Sphaerotilus montanus: one gene and its partners. Each later gene encodes a partner of the first gene's protein in a complex. Links are inferred from orthologs where the notes say so. Each region holds a gene or a part of one and is shown on either strand. Other genes may lie near its edges. The genes, in order: dnaN, holA and dnaX.

Region 1 (5,364 bases):
CCAGAAGTCGGGCTGATCGGCACGGTGCAGCACGGACTGGATTTCCTGCAAGGTGATCCGGGGCGTACCGTCTTCCGTGAACACCCAATTGTGCGGCAGTTCACGCCAGAACTCTTCTGCGCGGGCGGCCACGGCTGTGAACCGCTGCGCGTACTCGGCTTGCCGCACCAGGTCGCTGGCGATCGTGGGCCACTCGGCGCGGAAGATGTGCCAATCGAGGAAGCTGGCAGCGTCGAACTGGCGATCGAAGGCGTTGTTGTGGTCAATCACCACGGGTCGAGCCGTCGTGCTCTGCCACAGCAAGTTGGGGCGACCCGCGGTGTCTCCCAGTTGCCGATCCTCGTTGCGAACCCACCAGTCGAAGGCCAGCAGATCGCGGCGAAAGTCTGCGTGGCAGTGCCGTATCAGTGAAGGTTCGAATTCGTGAACAGAGGTGGCTACTCGGGAGCCGAATGCCAGTCCTGGCGCCAGATCGTGATCGCCATAGGCCTTCACCAGCCCCTCGTCGAGTTCCACTTGCGCAAACGGCGCGATCGGCAGGCCGAGTGCCTCGGCGAGCCGACCAGCGATCCACTCACACACGACGGAGCGCCAATGGGCACCGACGCTCTTGACGTAGTAGTGATGACCGTCGTCAGCCAGACACCGGAAGGGCCGCGTGATGCCCTGGTCGGTGCGGCCGAGGATTTCGATGATCAGAGGAGGGGCCATGACGGACCCCCTCGTCACGCATCGATATTCGCCGCCCTCAACGCATTTGTCTCGATGAACTCCCGCCGAGGCTCCACCTCATCCCCCATCAGCATCGTGAACACCTTGTCCGCCTCGATCGCATCCTCGATCTGCACGCGCAGCAGGCGGCGCACGTTCGGGTCCATCGTGGTTTCCCACAGCTGCTCGGGGTTCATTTCGCCCAGACCCTTGTAGCGCTGGCGGCCGACGGCGTTTTCGGCCTGCGTCATCAGCCAGGCCATCGCGGCGCGGAAGTCCGCCACCTTGACCTGCTTCTGCCGCTCGCCTTCCCCGCGCTTGGTCACCGCGTCTTCGCTCAGCAGCCCCTTGAAGGTCACGCCCGCCACGCTCAGCGCCTCGTAATCGGCGCCATGCACGAAGTCGGCGGTGATGACGCTGCTCTTGATGTTGCCGTGGTGGCGGCGGCTGATGCGCAGGAAGTGCTTGTCGGTGCGCGGGTCGATCTCGGCGCTGACCTCGGCGTCGTGCAGCGCAGCCTTCAGCGCGTCGGCGCTGGTGGTCGCCGCTTCCGGCGTGTCGAGGTCGAGCGTCAGGCCGTCGCTGATCGCGCGCAGGGCCTCCACGTCCATCCAGTTCGACAGCCGCGCGATCACGTTCGTCGCCAGCAGGTACTGCCGCGCCAACTCCTCCAGCGCCGCGCCGCTGATCGGCTCGCGGCCCGCGCCCGGCTCGACGATGGCGCTGTCCAGCGCGACCTTGAGCAGGTAGACGTCCAGCTCGCTGCCGTCCTTCAGGTACTGCTCGTGCTTGCCGTGCTTGACCTTGTAGAGCGGCGGCTGCGCGATGTAGATGTGGCCGCGCTCGACCAGATCGGGCATCTGCCGGTAGAAGAACGTCAGCAGCAGCGTGCGGATGTGCGCGCCGTCCACGTCCGCGTCGGTCATGATGATGATGCGGTGGTAGCGGAGCTTGTCTGGGTTGAAGTCGTCGCCGCCCATGCCCTGGCCGATGCCGGTGCCCAAGGCGGTGATGAGCGTCAGGATCTCGTTGCTCGACAGCAGCTTCTCGTAGCGGGCACGTTCCACGTTCAGGATCTTGCCGCGCAGCGGGAGGATGGCCTGGAACTTCCGGTCGCGCCCCTGCTTGGCGGAACCACCGGCGGAGTCACCCTCCACGATGTAGATCTCGCACAGCGCCGGATCCTTCTCCTGGCAGTCCGCCAGCTTGCCCGGCAGGCCCATGCCGTCCAGCACGCCCTTGCGCCGCGTCATCTCGCGCGCCTTGCGGGCGGCGTCGCGGGCGCGGGCGGCGTCGACGATCTTGCCGCAGATGGTCTTGGCGTCGGTCGGGTTCTCCAGCAGCCAGTCGGTCAGCAGGCGGCTGACGATGTCCTCCACCGGGCCGCGCACTTCGCTCGACACCAGCTTGTCCTTGGTCTGGCTGGAGAACTTCGGCTCCGGCACCTTGACGCTGACCACGCAGGCCAGGCCTTCGCGCATGTCCTCGCCGCTGATCTCGACCTTGGCCTTCTTGGCGATCTCGTGGTCGTCGATGTACTTGTTCATCACCCGCGTCATCGCCGCGCGCAGGCCGGTCAGGTGCGTGCCGCCGTCGCGCTGGGGGATGTTGTTGGTGAAGCAGAGCACGTTCTCGTTGTAGCTCTCGTTCCACTGCATCGCGACTTCGACACCGACGTTGGTCTGGTTGTCGCTCATCTTGTCGCCACGGGCGTGGAAGATGTTCGGGTGCAGGACCTTCTTGCCCTTGTTGACGAACTCGACGAAGCCCTTCACGCCGCCGGCATAGGCGAAGTTGTCTTCCTTGCCGTTGCGCTCATCGACCAGGCGGATCTTCACGCCGTTGTTCAGGAACGAGAGTTCGCGCAGCCGCTTGCTCAGGATCTCGTAGTGGAAATCGATGTTCGAGAAGATTTCCAGGTCGGGCAGGAAGTGGACCTCGGTGCCGCGCTTGTCGGTCTCGCCGATGACCTTCATCGGACTGATCTCGAAACCGTCGCGCCGCTCCAGCACGCGGTCCTGCGGCACGCCCTGGCGGAATTCCATGAAGTAGGCGTGGCCCTCGCGGCGCACCGTCAGGCGCAGCCACTTCGACAGGCCGTTCACACAGCTCACGCCCACGCCGTGCAGACCGCCCGAGACCTTGTAGCTGTTCTGGTTGAACTTGCCGCCCGCGTGCAGTTCGGTCAGCGCGATCTCGGCGGCCGAGCGCTTCGGCTCGTGCTTGTCGTCCATCTTGACGCCGGTCGGGATGCCGCGGCCGTTGTCGGTGACGCTGATCGAGTTGTCCGAATGGATCGTGACGACGATGTCGTCGCAGTGACCGGCCAGCGCCTCGTCGATCGAGTTGTCCACCACCTCGAAGACGAGGTGGTGCAGGCCGGTGCCGTCGGAGGTGTCGCCGATGTACATGCCCGGCCGCTTGCGCACGGCCTCCAGGCCTTCGAGGATCTGGATGCTGCCTTCGCCGTAGGCGGCGGAGATTTCTGCGGCGGTCTGCGCCGGGGGCTCGGGGACGATCGGTTCCGAGGGGATGGGCTGCTGGGACTGCTGGTTTTGGTCGGTCATGTCACTCACTCACCGGGGTTGGCGGCTGTCGCCGTCGCCCTTGCAAAAATGCCGAAGCGGGCCGGGGCCCGCTTGCGTGTCGCGCGTGTGTCGGGGTGTCGGTCAAAGGTCGATTGTCGCCGACCCGGCTGACACGCCGGGGCTGGCATCAGATCCGCATCGGCATCACGACGTACTTGAAGCCGTCCTGCTCGGGCACCGTGAAGAGTGCCGAGCTGTTGGCGTCCTGCAGCGACAGCGTCACCAGCTCCTGGTCCATGTTCGAGAGCACGTCCATCAGGTAGGTGACGTTGAAGCCGATCTCGATCGACGGGCCGCTGTAGTCGATCTCCAGCTCTTCCTTGGCCTCTTCCTGCTCGGCGTTGTTCGAGGCGATGCGCAGCGCGCCCGGCTCGAAGTTCATCCGCACGCCCTTGAACTTCTCGCTGGTCAGGATGGCCGCGCGCTGCAGGCTGGTCAGCAGCGCGCCGCGGCCCAGCGTGATGTGCTGCTTGTGGTTCTTGGGGATGACGCGGTTGAAGTCCGGGAACTTGCCTTCGACCAGCTTGGTGACGAACTCCATGCCGCTGAAGGTGAAGCGCGCCTGGTTCGCGGCGAAGCACATCGCGATCGGCGCGGCCTCGGCTTCGCTGCCGTCCTTGGCCGGCTTGGCATCCTTGGCGCCGTCCTTGAGCAGGCGCTGCAGCTCCAGCACGGTCTTGCGCGGCAGGATCACCTCCTGCTTCGGCATCTCCACGTCCAGCGTGGCCTGCGCGAGGGCGAGGCGGTGGCCGTCGGTGGCGACCAGCGTCAGCGTGTGGCCTTCGGCGACGAAGAGGATGCCGTTCAGGTAGTAGCGGATGTCGTGCACCGCCATCGCGAAGTGCACCTGGTCGATCAGGCCCTTGAGCGTCTTCTGCGGCACGCTGAAGGTGGGGCCGAAGTCGGCGGCTTCCTGCACCAGCGGGAAGTCGTCGGCTGGGAGCGTCTGCAGCGTGAAGCGGCTCTTGCCCCCTTGCAGCGTCAGCTTGTTCTGCGCGGCGCTGAGCGTGACGGTCTGGTCCGGCGGCAGCGTGCGCAGGATGTCGATGAGCTTGCGCGCGCCGACGGTGGTGCTGAAGTCGCCCTTGTCACCGTCCATCGCCGCGCTGGTGCGGACCTGGATCTCGAGATCGCTGGTCGTGAACTCGCACTGCCCGGCGTGGCGGCGGATCATCACGTTCGCCAGGATGGGCAGGGTGTGTCGGCGCTCGACGATGCCCGAGACGGACTGCAAGGCGGCCAGGAGCTTGTCCTGCGGTGCTTTCAACACGATCATGATGGAGGGGTCTTTCAGCCTTTGAGGGTCTGTTCCAGGACGTGGAGCTGCTGGTTGAGTTCGGTGTTCTTCTGGCGCTCGGCGGCGATCTTGCGGACCGCGTAGAGCACCGTCGTGTGGTCGCGCCCGCCGAACAGGTCACCGATCTCGGGCAGGCTTTTCTGGGTCATTTCCTTGGCCAGGTACATGGCGATCTGGCGCGGCCGGGCGATGCTGGCGGGGCGCTTCTTGCTGTACATGTCGCCGATCTTGATCTTGTAGAAATCGGCGACGGTCTTCTGGATATTCTCGACCGAAATCTGCCGGTTCTGGATCGACAGCAGGTCTTTCAGCGCCTCGCGGGCCAGCGCGATGTTGATGTCCTTGTGGCTGAAGCGCGAGTAGGCCAGCACCTTGCGCAGCGCCCCCTCCAGCTCCCGCACATTGGCGCGCACGTTCTTGGCGATGAAGAAGGCCACGTCCTCGGGCATCTGGCTGCCTTCTGCGACCGACTTCTTCATCAGGATCGCCACCCGCATCTCCAGCTCCGGCGGCTCGATCGCCACCGTCAGTCCGGCATCGAAGCGCGAGGTCAGACGCTCGTCGATGTCCACCAGCCCCTTGGGGTAGGTGTCGCTGGTCATGATGATGTGGGCGCGCTTGGTCAGCAGGGCCTCGAAGGCGTTGAAGAACTCCTCCTGCGTGCGGTCCTTGCCGGCGAAGAACTGCACGTCGTCGATCAGCAGCAGGTCGAGCGAGTGGTACTTGGCCTTGAGTTCGTCGAAGGTCTTGCGCTGGTAGTTGCGCACC
Region 2 (5,416 bases), 750 kb from region 1 along the record:
AGCTGGCGGCGCTTGGCGGCGTACATCGCCACTTCGACCAGGCCCAGCAGCGCTTCCGGCTCGGTGGCGTGGTCTGGCGCGAAGGCGATGCCCAGGCTCGCGCTGAGGTCGATGGTGTGGTCGTCGAGCCGGAGGGGCTGGTCGAGCACCGCCAGCAGCGCGTGCGCCACTTCGCGGGCATGGGCCGGTCCCTGGCTGGGCAGCAGCAGGCCGAACTCGTCACCGCTCAAGCGGGCCAGCACCATCCCCGGAAGGCGACAGGCCCAGTCCAGTCGTTGCGCCACCTCGCACAGCAGCCGGTCCCCGAACTGGTGGCCGAGCACGTCGTTCACATGCTTGAAGCGGTCCAGGTCGAGCATCATCACCGCCACCGGCGCCACGCCGCCGGCCACATCGACCTGCAGCCGCTGCCGCAGCACGCTGACGAACTGGGCGCGGTTGGGCAGGCCGGTCAGCGTGTCCCAGTAGGCCAGCCGGGTGATGGTCTGCTCGCGCTGCTGGACCGCCTGGCGGGTCGACTCGAAGGCCTGCGCCAGCTGCACCAGCTCATCACCGACCACCCGCTCGTCGGGCACCCGCACCGGCGTGTCGTAGTCGGCCAGGCTCAGGCGCTCGGCCGCCCGCCGCAGCCCGCGGATCGGCCGGCTCAGGCGCCGCGCCGTCATGGCACCGCCCACGCCGAACACCACCATACCGACCCCCGTGAGCAGCAGCAAGGTGAGTTGCAGCCGCACGAAGGGGGCGAGTGCCTCGTCCACCGAATGCGCCAGCACCAGCCGCAGCGGCGGCGCGGCACGTCCGTCGGACACGCCCGTGTCCAGCACGAACTCGCAGCTGCGCCAGCGGGCACCCGACTCGTGCAGCTCGCGGCCACAGGGACTGGCGGTCGGGTTGGATTCGGCCCGCAGGTCGCTGGCCTGCACGAAGGTGGTCAGCAGGGTATGCGCCGGGGGACCGTCGAGCAGCACCGCACCGCGCAGACCGGTGATGGCGGCGAGCTGCTGCAGCACCGAGCGGTCCAGCACGAAGCCCATCAGCACCCAGCCGACCGTGCGCGGGGCCTTCACCGGCACGGCCACGAGCTGGTAGGCCCGGCCCTCGATCAGCGTCAGGCGTGCGCGCTGCACCGACATGCCGCCCACCGGGTCGGTCATGGCCATGAGGCGGGCCGCGGGCAGCAGCGCCGCCACGCGGCCGATGTCCAGCCCGGTCGCGGCCACCGGGCGCCAGGCCGGATCGGTGTAGATCACCAGCGATGCGCCGATGCGCCGGCCATTGTTTTCCAGCGCATCGCTGAGCGTGTCGACATCGCGGCTGTTCACGGCCGAGCGGAATCCGAAGTCGGAGGCCAGCAGCACCGCCGCCTCGGACAGGCGCTCGGCGCGCTGCTCCAGCAGCCGGGTGAACACGCGCTGGCCGGTCTGCAGATCGTTGTCGATCGCGCGCGTGGCGCTGTCTCCGATCGCACCGTTCACCAGCATCAGGCTGATGCCCTGCACCACGACCAGCAGCAGCAGGAAGGGCCAGACGATGCGCCGCTCCAGCCCGCTCAGGCGCCAGCCGGACAGCCGTGCCATGACCGTGCTCATGGCGCAGCCACCACGGGCAGCTTGACCGTCACGACCACCGCACCGGCCACCCCGACCTTCAGCGCCTGGGCGAGCAGGTCCGTGCCCTCGCGCATCCGGGCATGCCAGGTCAGCAGGCGGTGTTCCCCCGCCGGCACCTCCAGCACGACCCGGCCAGCCGCATCCGTGCGACCGAACAGCGGCGTGTCGACCACCACCACCGTGCCGACCATCTGGTCATGGATGTTGCAGCCGAGCACGACGACGCCCGCGCGGTCGAACACCACGGGGGTCGACGGCCGCCCGTTGTAGAGCTTCAGCTCGAAGGTCCTGGCCGGCGAGAACGAATAGACGTGGTGGCGCACGGTGTCGAGGTTGGGGAAATCGACCGACGTGCCCGTCTGCACCACCAGCAAGCCCGGGTCGAAGGCGCGCTGGCGCTGGCTGATCTCGGCGCGGGTACCGGGGGCCGCCACCCTGGCCACGCTGCCCACCTCGACCGCCACCACCGCCCCGGCCAGCGGCTTGCCCGCCGGGTCCAGGGTCTGCACGGTCACGGCAGCCGCCTGCACCACGCCAGGCAGCCCCAGTCCCACAGCCAGCCGGAGCAGGAGCGCACCCCCGCAACGCCACCACCACGAGTTCAGGAACATCACCATCCTTCGACACGGAAATGCCCTGAGCATCCTCTCGTCGCGGCGGCGCGGAAGTCTGGAAAAGTGGGCCGAATCCCCGGTTGATGCAACCGAGCGCTGGCGTTCAGCCCGTCAGCGCCAGCGGCGGCCCCTTGCGTTGCACGGCCTGCACCGTCAGCAGCACCAGCCGGCGCAGCGCCGCCCACGGCGCGGCCGGCCACTGGCGGTCGGGCACGCCCTTGACGATGCCATCCACCGTGTGGGCGGCGGCGACCAGCGCGGTGAGCGTGGCGGCATCCAGCTGCGGCACGACCCGCTCGAACAGCTTTTCCTTCACGCCCCAGACCCGCGCATCGCGCAGCGCCAGCGGCAGCGGCTTGCCCTGCAGCATGGCGGTGTGCACGCGCTGCAGCCCGCGCAGGTCGTCGGCCAGGGTCCAGTGGACCAGCACGGCCGCCTCGCCCTCGGCCTCCAGCCCGTCGAGCATGCGCAGCGCCCGCGCCACCTGCCCGGCCAGCACCGCCTCGCCGAGCTTGAACACGTCGTAGCGCGCCACGTTCAGCACGGCGGACTCGATCTGGGTCTGTGTCAGCACCGTCGGCGCACCACGCGGATCGGCCGGTGCGTGCAGCAGCGCCAGCTTGCTGATCTCCTGGTGCGCGGCGAGCAGGTTGCCCTCGATGCGGTCGGCGAAGAAGGCCAGTGCGTGCTGCCCCGCCTCGCCGTCCTCGATGCGCAGCCCTTGTGCGGCCAGCCGCTGCGCGATCCACTGCGGCAGCGCGCGGCGCTCGACCGGGTCGATGCGGATGGTCGCGCCCGCGCCGTCCAGCGCGGTGAACCACGCGCTGGTCTGCTGCGTGCGGTCGAGCCTGGGCAGCAGGATGAGCGTCAGGTTGTCGTCGGACAGCGTCTCGACGTAGCGCTGCAAGGCCTCCGAGCCGTCCTTGCCCGGCTTGCCCGAGGGAATGCGGATCTCGATCACGCGCCGGTCGGCGAACAGGCTCAGCGCACTGGCCTCGCCGAGCAGGCCGGACCAGTCGAACTGCGCGCCGGCCACGGTGTGGACGCTGCGCTCGCTGTAGCCGGCGGCGCGTGCAGCGCTGCGGATCGCGTCGGCGGCCTCCTGCGCCAGCAGCGGCTCGTCGCCGTGGATGACGTAGAGCGGGCGCAGGCCCTTGGCAAGCGCCTGCGGAAGCTGGTCAGCGCGCAGTTGCATGGCGGCTCAGCCCGGACCCAGCGCCGCCAGCCGCCGCAGCACCTGCGCCGCCAGATCGGTGTGCATCGAGCGGAACAGCAGCGCGATTTCCTGCTCCTTGGCCAGCGCGCTGGCCTCGCTGTAGCTCACGTCGCGGGTCAGCGTCAGCTCGGCCGGGGCGATCAGCGTGCGGCCGGCAGGCGTGCGGGCCTTGAAGCGCAGGCGGGCGCGCAGCGTCAGCTCGCTCACCTGCCCGGTGGCGGTCGAGGCCGCCGCCACCTGCTCGCGCGCATCCTCCAGCGCGTCGAACACCACATCGGCCTCGGCGGCGGTCGCCGTCAGCACGACGCCGGGGCTGGCGCGCAGTTGCCGGCGCAGCTCGTCGCCCATCGGCGAGTAGGTGTCGAAGCCAGTGAGGTAGATGCGCTTGAGCTGCAGCTCCGGCGGGCGGCGCAGCTGGAAGCCGCAGCCCGCCAGGGCCGCGGCCACCGCCAGCGTGAACAGGCGCCGCCGCATCGCCTCAGACCACCACGTTCACGAGGCGGCCGGGGACGACGATGATCTTCTTCGGCGGCTTGCCTTCGGCGAACTTCGCCACCTCGGCGCTGGCCGCGGCCACGGCTTCGATCGCCGCCTTGTCCGCGCCGGCCGGCACGGTGATCGAACCGCGGGTCTTGCCGTTCACCTGCAGCACCAGCTCGATCTCGTCCTGCACCAGCGCGGCCTCGTCGACCTGCGGCCACGGCGCGTCGAGCAGGTCGCCCAGCGCGGCGGCGTAGCCGAGGTCGGCCCAGAGCTTCCACGTCGTGTGCGGGCAGGCCGGGTAGAGGCCGCGCAGCAGCACCGAGTAGCCCTCGCGCAGCACGGCGGCCGACGCGGCGCTGCCGTCGTGCTTGTAGGCTTCCAGCGCGTTCAGCAGCTTCATGCCGCCGGAGACGACGGTGTTGTATTGCATGCGCTCGTAGTCGTGGCTGATCTGGCGCAGCACCAGATGCACCTCGCGGCGCAGCGCCTTGGCGGCAGCGGGCAGCTCGCCCGACACCTTGCCAGCCGCACCCACCAGCACCGCCTCGTTCTTGGCGGCAAAGCCCCAGACGCGCTTCAGGAAGCGGTGCGCGCCCTCGACGCCCGCGTCGTTCCACTCCAGCGTCTGCTCCGGCGGGGACGCGAACATCACGAACAGGCGCGCGGTGTCGGCGCCGTACTGGTTGATCAGCTCCTGCGGATCGACGCCGTTGCTCTTGGACTTCGACATCGTCGTCATCTCGTAGTCGAGCGGCAGGCCGTCCGCCTTCAACGTGCCGCCGATGGTGACGCCGTGGTCGTTCGTCAGGACGTTGACTTCGTGTTCCCAGTAGTAGCTCTTGCCGCCGCCTTCCGGCTTGCGGAAGAAGGCGCCCTTGAGCACCATGCCCTGCGTCAGCAGCTTGGTGAACGGCTCGTTGATCTTGACCAGCTTCAGGTCACGCATGACCTTGGTCCAGAAGCGGGCGTAGAGCAGGTGCAGGATCGCGTGCTCGATGCCGCCGATGTACTGGTCCATCGGCATCCAGTAGTCGGTGCCGCCGGCGACCATCGCATCGCTGTTCTGCGCGTCGCAGTAGCGCATGAAGTACCACGACGAGTCCACGAAGGTGTCCATCGTGTCCGTCTCGCGCTGCGCGGGTTTGCCGCAGCAGGGGCAGGCGACGTTCAGGAAGTCGGTGCGCTTCTTCAGCGGGTTGCCCGAGCCGTCCGGCACGCAGTCGATCGGCAACACGACCGGCAGGTCGGCGGCCGGCACCGGCACCGCGCCGCAGTCGTCGCAGTGGATGATCGGGATCGGCGTGCCCCAGTAGCGCTGGCGGCTGATGCCCCAGTCGCGCAGGCGCCAGGTGGTCTTCTTCTCGCCGAGGCCCTTGGCGCCGACGAGTTCGGCGACCTTGGAGACGGCCTCCTTGTACGGCAGCCCGTCCAGCGCGCCCGAGTTGACGCACACGGCGCGCTGCTTGTCGCCGTACCAGTCGGCCCAGGCGTCG
Region 3 (5,453 bases), 3.0 Mb from region 1 along the record:
ACCGTGCTCGCGCTGGCCAAGCGCTACCGCGTGACGGCTGCGCAGATCGCACAGTGGAACCGCATCGACGACGGTACCCGCTTCAAGAAGGCGCAATCTCTCGTGATCTGGCAACCGGTCAAGGAGGCCGGAGCTTCCCGGCGTGAAATGGCATCGGCTGGCAAGTCGAGCGGCAAATCGGGCACGAAGCTGGCGGGCAACGCCGCTCGGCGTCAGATGGCCGCCGCAGCGCCGCGCAACCGCACGGCGGCGGTCAAGGGCACCAAGATCAGCCCGACGCGCCTGGCCCGCAAGTAAGCGCCGGGCCGGTGCGACCCCGGATTGCCGTGTTCAGCGGCGGTCCGAAAAGGCGTAGGCGATGGTGCCGAGGTCGACGAATTCGAGTTCGCTGCCGATCGGCACGCCCCGCGCCAGCCGGGTGACCTTGACGCCGCGGGGCCGCAGCGCCTCGCCGATGACGTGGGCGGTGACCTCGCCCTCGGCGGTGAAGCTGGTCGCGATGATCAACTCCTGCACCACCCCGTCGCCCACCCGCTCCAGCAGTTCCGGCAGCCCGATGTCATGGGCGCCGACGCCGTCGAGCGGGCTCAGCTTGCCCATCAGCACGAAGTACAGGCCCTTGTAGCTGCCCGTGCGCTCGATCGCGGCCTGGTCGGCGGGCGTTTCCACGACACACAGCGTGTGCTCGTCGCGCATCGGGTCGAGGCAGGTGAGGCACACCGGCTGCTCGGTGAAGGTGTGGCAGCGCGCGCAGTGCCGGATGCTGTGGACCGCGTGGTCCAGCGCGTACGACAACTGCATCGCTGCATCGCGGTCGTGCTGCAGCAGGTGGTAGGCCATCCGCTGCGCCGACTTGACGCCCACGCCGGGCAGGCGGCGCAGGGCCTCGACCAGCGTGGCCAGTGCGTCCGGCGCACTCACGCGCGGCCTCGCCCTGGAACCAACGCCAGCCGCCGCATCAGAACGGGAACTTCATGCCACCCGGCAGCGGCATCCCGGCCGTCAGCTTGCCCATCTTCTCGGCGCTGAGGGCTTCGGCGCGGCGGATGCCGTCGTTGAACGCGGCGGCAACCAGGTCTTCGAGCATGTCCTTGTCGTCGGCGAGCAGGCTGGGATCGATGGTGACGCGCTTGACGTCGTGCTTGCAGGTCATCACGACCTTGACCAGACCGGCGCCGGACTGGCCTTCGACCTCGATCAGGCCGAGTTCGTCCTGGGCCTTCTTCAGGTTGTCCTGCATGGCCTGGGCCTGTTTCATCAGGCCGGCGAGCTGTCCTTTGAGCATGGGGTGTCCTTTCTGGGAGCGGTCTTGCGGAGAGAAAATTCGGAGGATGCGGTTCAGGCGACCGGGCGGATCGAGCCGTGCACGATCCGCGCGCCCTGGTAGCGCGCGAGCAGGTCGATCACCATCGGATCTTGCGTGATGGCCGCTTCGGCGTCGTTCTGGGCTTGCAGGCGGCGGGCGGCATCGCGGCGAGCGGCGCTGTCGGTCACCGCGCCGGCCACGACTTCCAGCACGACAGCATCGCCCAGCAACTCGCCCAACGCCGTCTGCAGGCGATCCCGGTGACCGGGCTGGCGCAGCGATTCGCGCTCGACGCGCAGCACGATCCGCCTGGGGGTGGCCTGCTCGTCGATGGACAGGCACTGCGCCTGCCATGCCAGCTCACGCACGAGGCCGTTCATGCCGCCGCGGCCCGCCAGTTCGGTGAACAGCGCCGACCAGCGGGTCACGAGGGGATCGTCCAGCGCGTTCAGCGCGTCCGGCTCGGTGGCGGGAGCGGCTGCAACGGGCGCCACCGCGCGTGCGGGCATCGGCGCGGGATCACCCTCCAGTGGAATCTCGTCCCAGTCGGCGGGCGGGCCTTCTTCCCAAGGCGCGACCGTGCGCGGCTTGCTGGCCTGGACGGCCGGTGCCGGCCGTTCGGGTGGCCGCACAGGTGACACCGGGCGTGCCGGAACTGGCGTCGGAGCCGCCTCCTGCAACGGCGCCACCGCCACCCGCGCGCTCGCCACGACCGGTCGCAGCAGTTCGCGGGACGACACCACCGCGGGCGCCGGTTTCGCTGCAACAGGAGCGGGCGGGGCCGACCGAGGTGCCGCCACCGATGCCACGGGAGCTGCCACCGGCGGCGCAGCGACCACCGCCGCCCCCTGCGGCCGGAAGGCCAGCAGGCGCAGCAGCACCATCATCAGCCCGCTGTATTCGTCCGGCGCCAGCGCGAGTTCGGCACGGCCGTGCAGCGCGATGCTGTACAGCACCTGCGTCTCGTCCGGCGCCAGCAGCGGCGCGAGCGCGCGCACGGCAGGCGTGTCCGGGTCGGTCGGATCGGCGGCGTCCGGCACGGCCTGCACCAGCGCCATCTGCTGCGCGAAGGTCGCCAGTTCTTCGAGCGTGCCCGCAGCGGACAGGCCCAGGCCACGCAGTTCATCGACCGTGCGCACCAGCGCCGCGCCGTCACTGGCGGCCAGCGCCTCGACGATGCGCACCACGTGGCCACGGTCCACGGCGCCCAGCATCTGCCGCACGCCCGCTTCATCCAGCGTTCCGCCCCCGAACGCGATCGCCTGATCGGCCAGCGACAGCGCGTCTCGCATCGAGCCACGGGCTGCGCGCGACAGCAGCCGCAGCGCACCGACCTCGGCCGGCACGGATTCGGCCTGCAGCACCTGCTCCAGATGCGCCTGCACCGTCTGCGGCGCCATCGGCCGCAGGTTGAACTGCAGGCAGCGGCTCAGCACGGTGACCGGCACCTTCTGCGGATCGGTCGTCGCGAGCACGAATTTCAGGTACTCGGGCGGCTCCTCCAGCGTCTTGAGCATCGCGTTGAACGCGGTCATCGTCAGCATGTGGACTTCGTCGATCATGTAGACCTTGAAGCGCCCCACCACCGGCTTGTAGACCGACTGGTCCAGCAACTGGCTGATCTCGTCCACGCCGCGGTTCGAGGCGGCGTCGAGTTCGACGTAATCGACATAGCGGCCCGCGTCGATGTCGCGGCAGGCGTTGCAGACGCCGCAGGGCTGGGCGGTGATGCCGCCGGTGCCGTCCGGGCCGACGCAGTTCAGGCTCTTGGCGAGGATGCGCGAGACGGTGGTCTTGCCGACGCCGCGGGTCCCCGTGAAGAGGTAGGCATGGTGCAGGCGCTGGCGCGTGAGCGCGTTGCTCAGGGCCTGCACGACGTGCTCCTGGCCCACCATTTCGGTGAAGCTGCGGGGCCGGTACTTGCGGGCGAGGACGATATACGACATGGGGGCGGATTGTAGGCGGGCCGGGCTGGTCGATAATCCGGCCCCATGAATCAATCTGCCCCGCCCTCCGACCACTCCACCGACCAGACCGGCACCCTCAGCTACGAGCAGGCCGGCGTCAACTACGACCTGATCGACCCGCTGAAGGTCACGGCCCAGCGCGCCGCCGCGTCCACCGCCGTCCATCTGGCGGGCCACGGCTTCACCGAAGTGGCTGCCTCGCGCGGCGAGTCGGCCTATGTGGTCGATGTCGGTCCGTTCTACCTGGCATCCATCGTCGAGTGCCTGGGCACCAAGACGCTGGTGGCCGACGAGATGGCCACCCTCACCGGCAAGAGCTACTACGACGGCATTGCCCAGGACACCATCGCCATGGCGATCAACGACCTGATCACCGTCGGCGCCACGCCGCTGGTGGTGCAGGCCTACTGGGCCGCCGGTGGCTCGGACTGGTTCGGCGACCACCAGCGCGCGCAAGCTCTGGTCGCCGGCTGGAAGCGCGCCTGCGAGGTCTGCAGCGTGGCCTGGGGTGGTGGCGAAACGCCGGCGCTGGCAGGGATCGTCGAGGAAGGCCGCATCGACCTGGCCGCGTCCTGCACCGGCCTGATCAACCCGAAGGAGCGCCTCTCGGTCGGTGACAAGCTGGGCGCGGGCGACGCGATCATCCTGCTGGCCTCCAGCGGCATCCACGCCAACGGCCTGAGCCTGGCGCGCAAGCTGGTCGAGCGCCTGCCGAACGGCTACCTGACGGAAATCTCCCCGGGCGTCACCTACGGCGAGGCGCTGCTGGCCCCGACCGTGCTGTATTCGCCGGTCACCGAGGCGCTCTGGAAAGCCGGCATCACGCCGCACTACTGCGCCAACATCACCGGCCACGGCTGGCGCAAGCTGCTGCGCCACCCGAGCGCGCTGACCTACCGCATCCACACGGTGCCGCCGGTCACGCCGGTGCTGAAGTTCATCCAGGAACAGGCGAAGCAGGACGACCGCGAGGCCTACTCGACGCTGAACATGGGCGCCGGTTTCGCGATCTTCGTCAAGGCCGAGGACGCCGAGCGCACGGTCGAGATCGCCCGCGCCCAGGGCATCGCCGCGTGGAACGCCGGCGTGGTCGAGGCCGGTCCGAAGCAGGTGCTGATCGAGCCGCTGGACATCGCGTACACCAACGACGACCTGCAACTGCGCTGACCTCACCTCCGGGCCCCGCACATGATCGACTGGCTCCCGGACAACGACGACGGACAAGCGCCGTTTCCGCCGACCAGTCGTGCGCTCGGGCCGGACACGGAGGCTCCGGGCCTGCTCTGTGCGGGTGGTCAGCTCAGCCTGCGGCGGCTGGAGCAGGCCTACCGGCGCGGCATCTTTCCGTGGTACAGCCCGGGCGAGCCGATCCTGTGGTGGAGCACGGCCCCGCGCATGGTGCTGCAGACGGCGCAGTTCAGGCTGCACCGCTCGCTGAAGAAGGTGCTGCGGCGCTTCGTGGCCACACCGGGCTGCGAGGTGCGCATCGACGGCGCCTTCGAGCGGGTCATCGGCCACTGCGCCAGCGTGGCCCGCGAAGGCCAGAACGGCACCTGGATCGTGCCCGAACTGCAGCAGGCCTACCGCCGCTGGCATGCCGCGGGCGGAGTCCATTCCTTCGAGACCTGGATCGACGGGCGCCTGGTCGGTGGCCTCTACGGCGTCTGCATCGGGCGCATGTTCTACGGCGAGTCGATGTTCGCGCTGCAGACCGATGCCTCGAAGATCGCCCTGTCCGCGCTGGTGGCCTTCTGCCGCGCCGAGGGCATCGCGTGGATCGACTGCCAGCAGCAGACCCGGCACCTGGCCTCGCTGGGGGCGGCGCCGGTCGATCGGGCGGCCTTCGAGGCCCACATTGCCCACGCGACCGCACTGCCTGCGTCGCAGCGCTGGACCTATGATGTGGCGCTGTGGCGGCAGTTGCCGCTCGACTCCGATTCACCCACCAGCGAACCCGCGTGACGCACCCCCAGGACCTCCCGCTCGTCGAGTTGCAGTTCTACGCCACGGCACCGTACGCGTGCAGCTATCTGGACGGGCGCCTGGCGAGGTCGCAGGTCGCCACCCCCTCGCACCTGATCAACGCGGATACCTATTCGGAGCTGGTCTCCGCGGGGTTCCGCCGCAGCGGGCTGTTCACCTACCGGCCGTACTGCGACGGCTGCCAGGCCTGCCAGCCA

Evidence for each region.
Region 2: the proteins of dnaN (region 1) and holA are in contact, whole or in part, in a cryo-EM structure (PDB 8GIZ), measured with the Escherichia coli proteins. The link is inferred for Sphaerotilus montanus from one-to-one orthologs.
Region 3: the proteins of dnaN (region 1) and dnaX are in contact, whole or in part, in a cryo-EM structure (PDB 8GIZ), measured with the Escherichia coli proteins. The link is inferred for Sphaerotilus montanus from one-to-one orthologs.

Annotation. Positions count from the first base shown.
Region 1 is NZ_JACCFH010000001.1:1,326,337-1,331,700, reverse strand. Bases 2,502-5,364 are described here. They hold dnaN (DNA polymerase III subunit beta), read right to left. Parts: upstream 4,576-5,364; coding sequence 3,427-4,575; downstream 2,502-3,426. Other genes in these bases: dnaA (chromosomal replication initiator protein DnaA), read right to left, coding at 4,590-5,364; gyrB (DNA topoisomerase (ATP-hydrolyzing) subunit B), read right to left, coding at 2,502-3,278. In the rest of the region: BDD16_RS05855 (HipA family kinase), read right to left, coding at 1-711; more of gyrB, read right to left, coding at 726-2,501. UniProt on the Escherichia coli protein: Confers DNA tethering and processivity to DNA polymerases and other proteins. Acts as a clamp, forming a ring around DNA (a reaction catalyzed by the clamp-loading complex) which diffuses in an ATP-independent manner freely and bidirectionally along dsDNA.
Region 2 is NZ_JACCFH010000001.1:2,072,567-2,077,982, reverse strand. What follows is about bases 1,374-4,288. They hold holA (DNA polymerase III subunit delta), read right to left. Parts: upstream 3,420-4,288; coding sequence 2,328-3,419; downstream 1,374-2,327. Other genes in these bases: leuS (leucine--tRNA ligase), read right to left, coding at 3,919-4,288; BDD16_RS09435 (LPS-assembly lipoprotein LptE), read right to left, coding at 3,426-3,914; BDD16_RS09445 (methylamine utilization protein), read right to left, coding at 1,586-2,221; BDD16_RS09450 (EAL domain-containing protein), read right to left, coding at 1,374-1,589. Also shown: more of BDD16_RS09450, read right to left, coding at 1-1,373; more of leuS, read right to left, coding at 4,289-5,416. UniProt on the Escherichia coli protein: Part of the beta sliding clamp loading complex, which hydrolyzes ATP to load the beta clamp onto primed DNA to form the DNA replication pre-initiation complex.
Region 3 is NZ_JACCFH010000001.1:4,275,014-4,280,466, reverse strand. What follows is about bases 796-3,747. They hold dnaX (DNA polymerase III subunit gamma/tau), read right to left. Parts: upstream 3,253-3,747; coding sequence 1,339-3,252; downstream 796-1,338. Other genes in these bases: BDD16_RS19475 (AIR synthase-related protein), read left to right, coding at 3,298-3,747; BDD16_RS19485 (YbaB/EbfC family nucleoid-associated protein), read right to left, coding at 959-1,285; recR (recombination mediator RecR), read right to left, coding at 796-921. Outside these bases: BDD16_RS19495 (transglycosylase SLT domain-containing protein), read left to right, coding at 1-297; more of recR, read right to left, coding at 331-795; more of BDD16_RS19475, read left to right, coding at 3,748-4,440; aat (leucyl/phenylalanyl-tRNA--protein transferase), read left to right, coding at 4,462-5,235; BDD16_RS19465 (arginyltransferase), read left to right, coding at 5,232-5,453. UniProt on the Escherichia coli protein: Part of the beta sliding clamp loading complex, which hydrolyzes ATP to load the beta clamp onto primed DNA to form the DNA replication pre-initiation complex.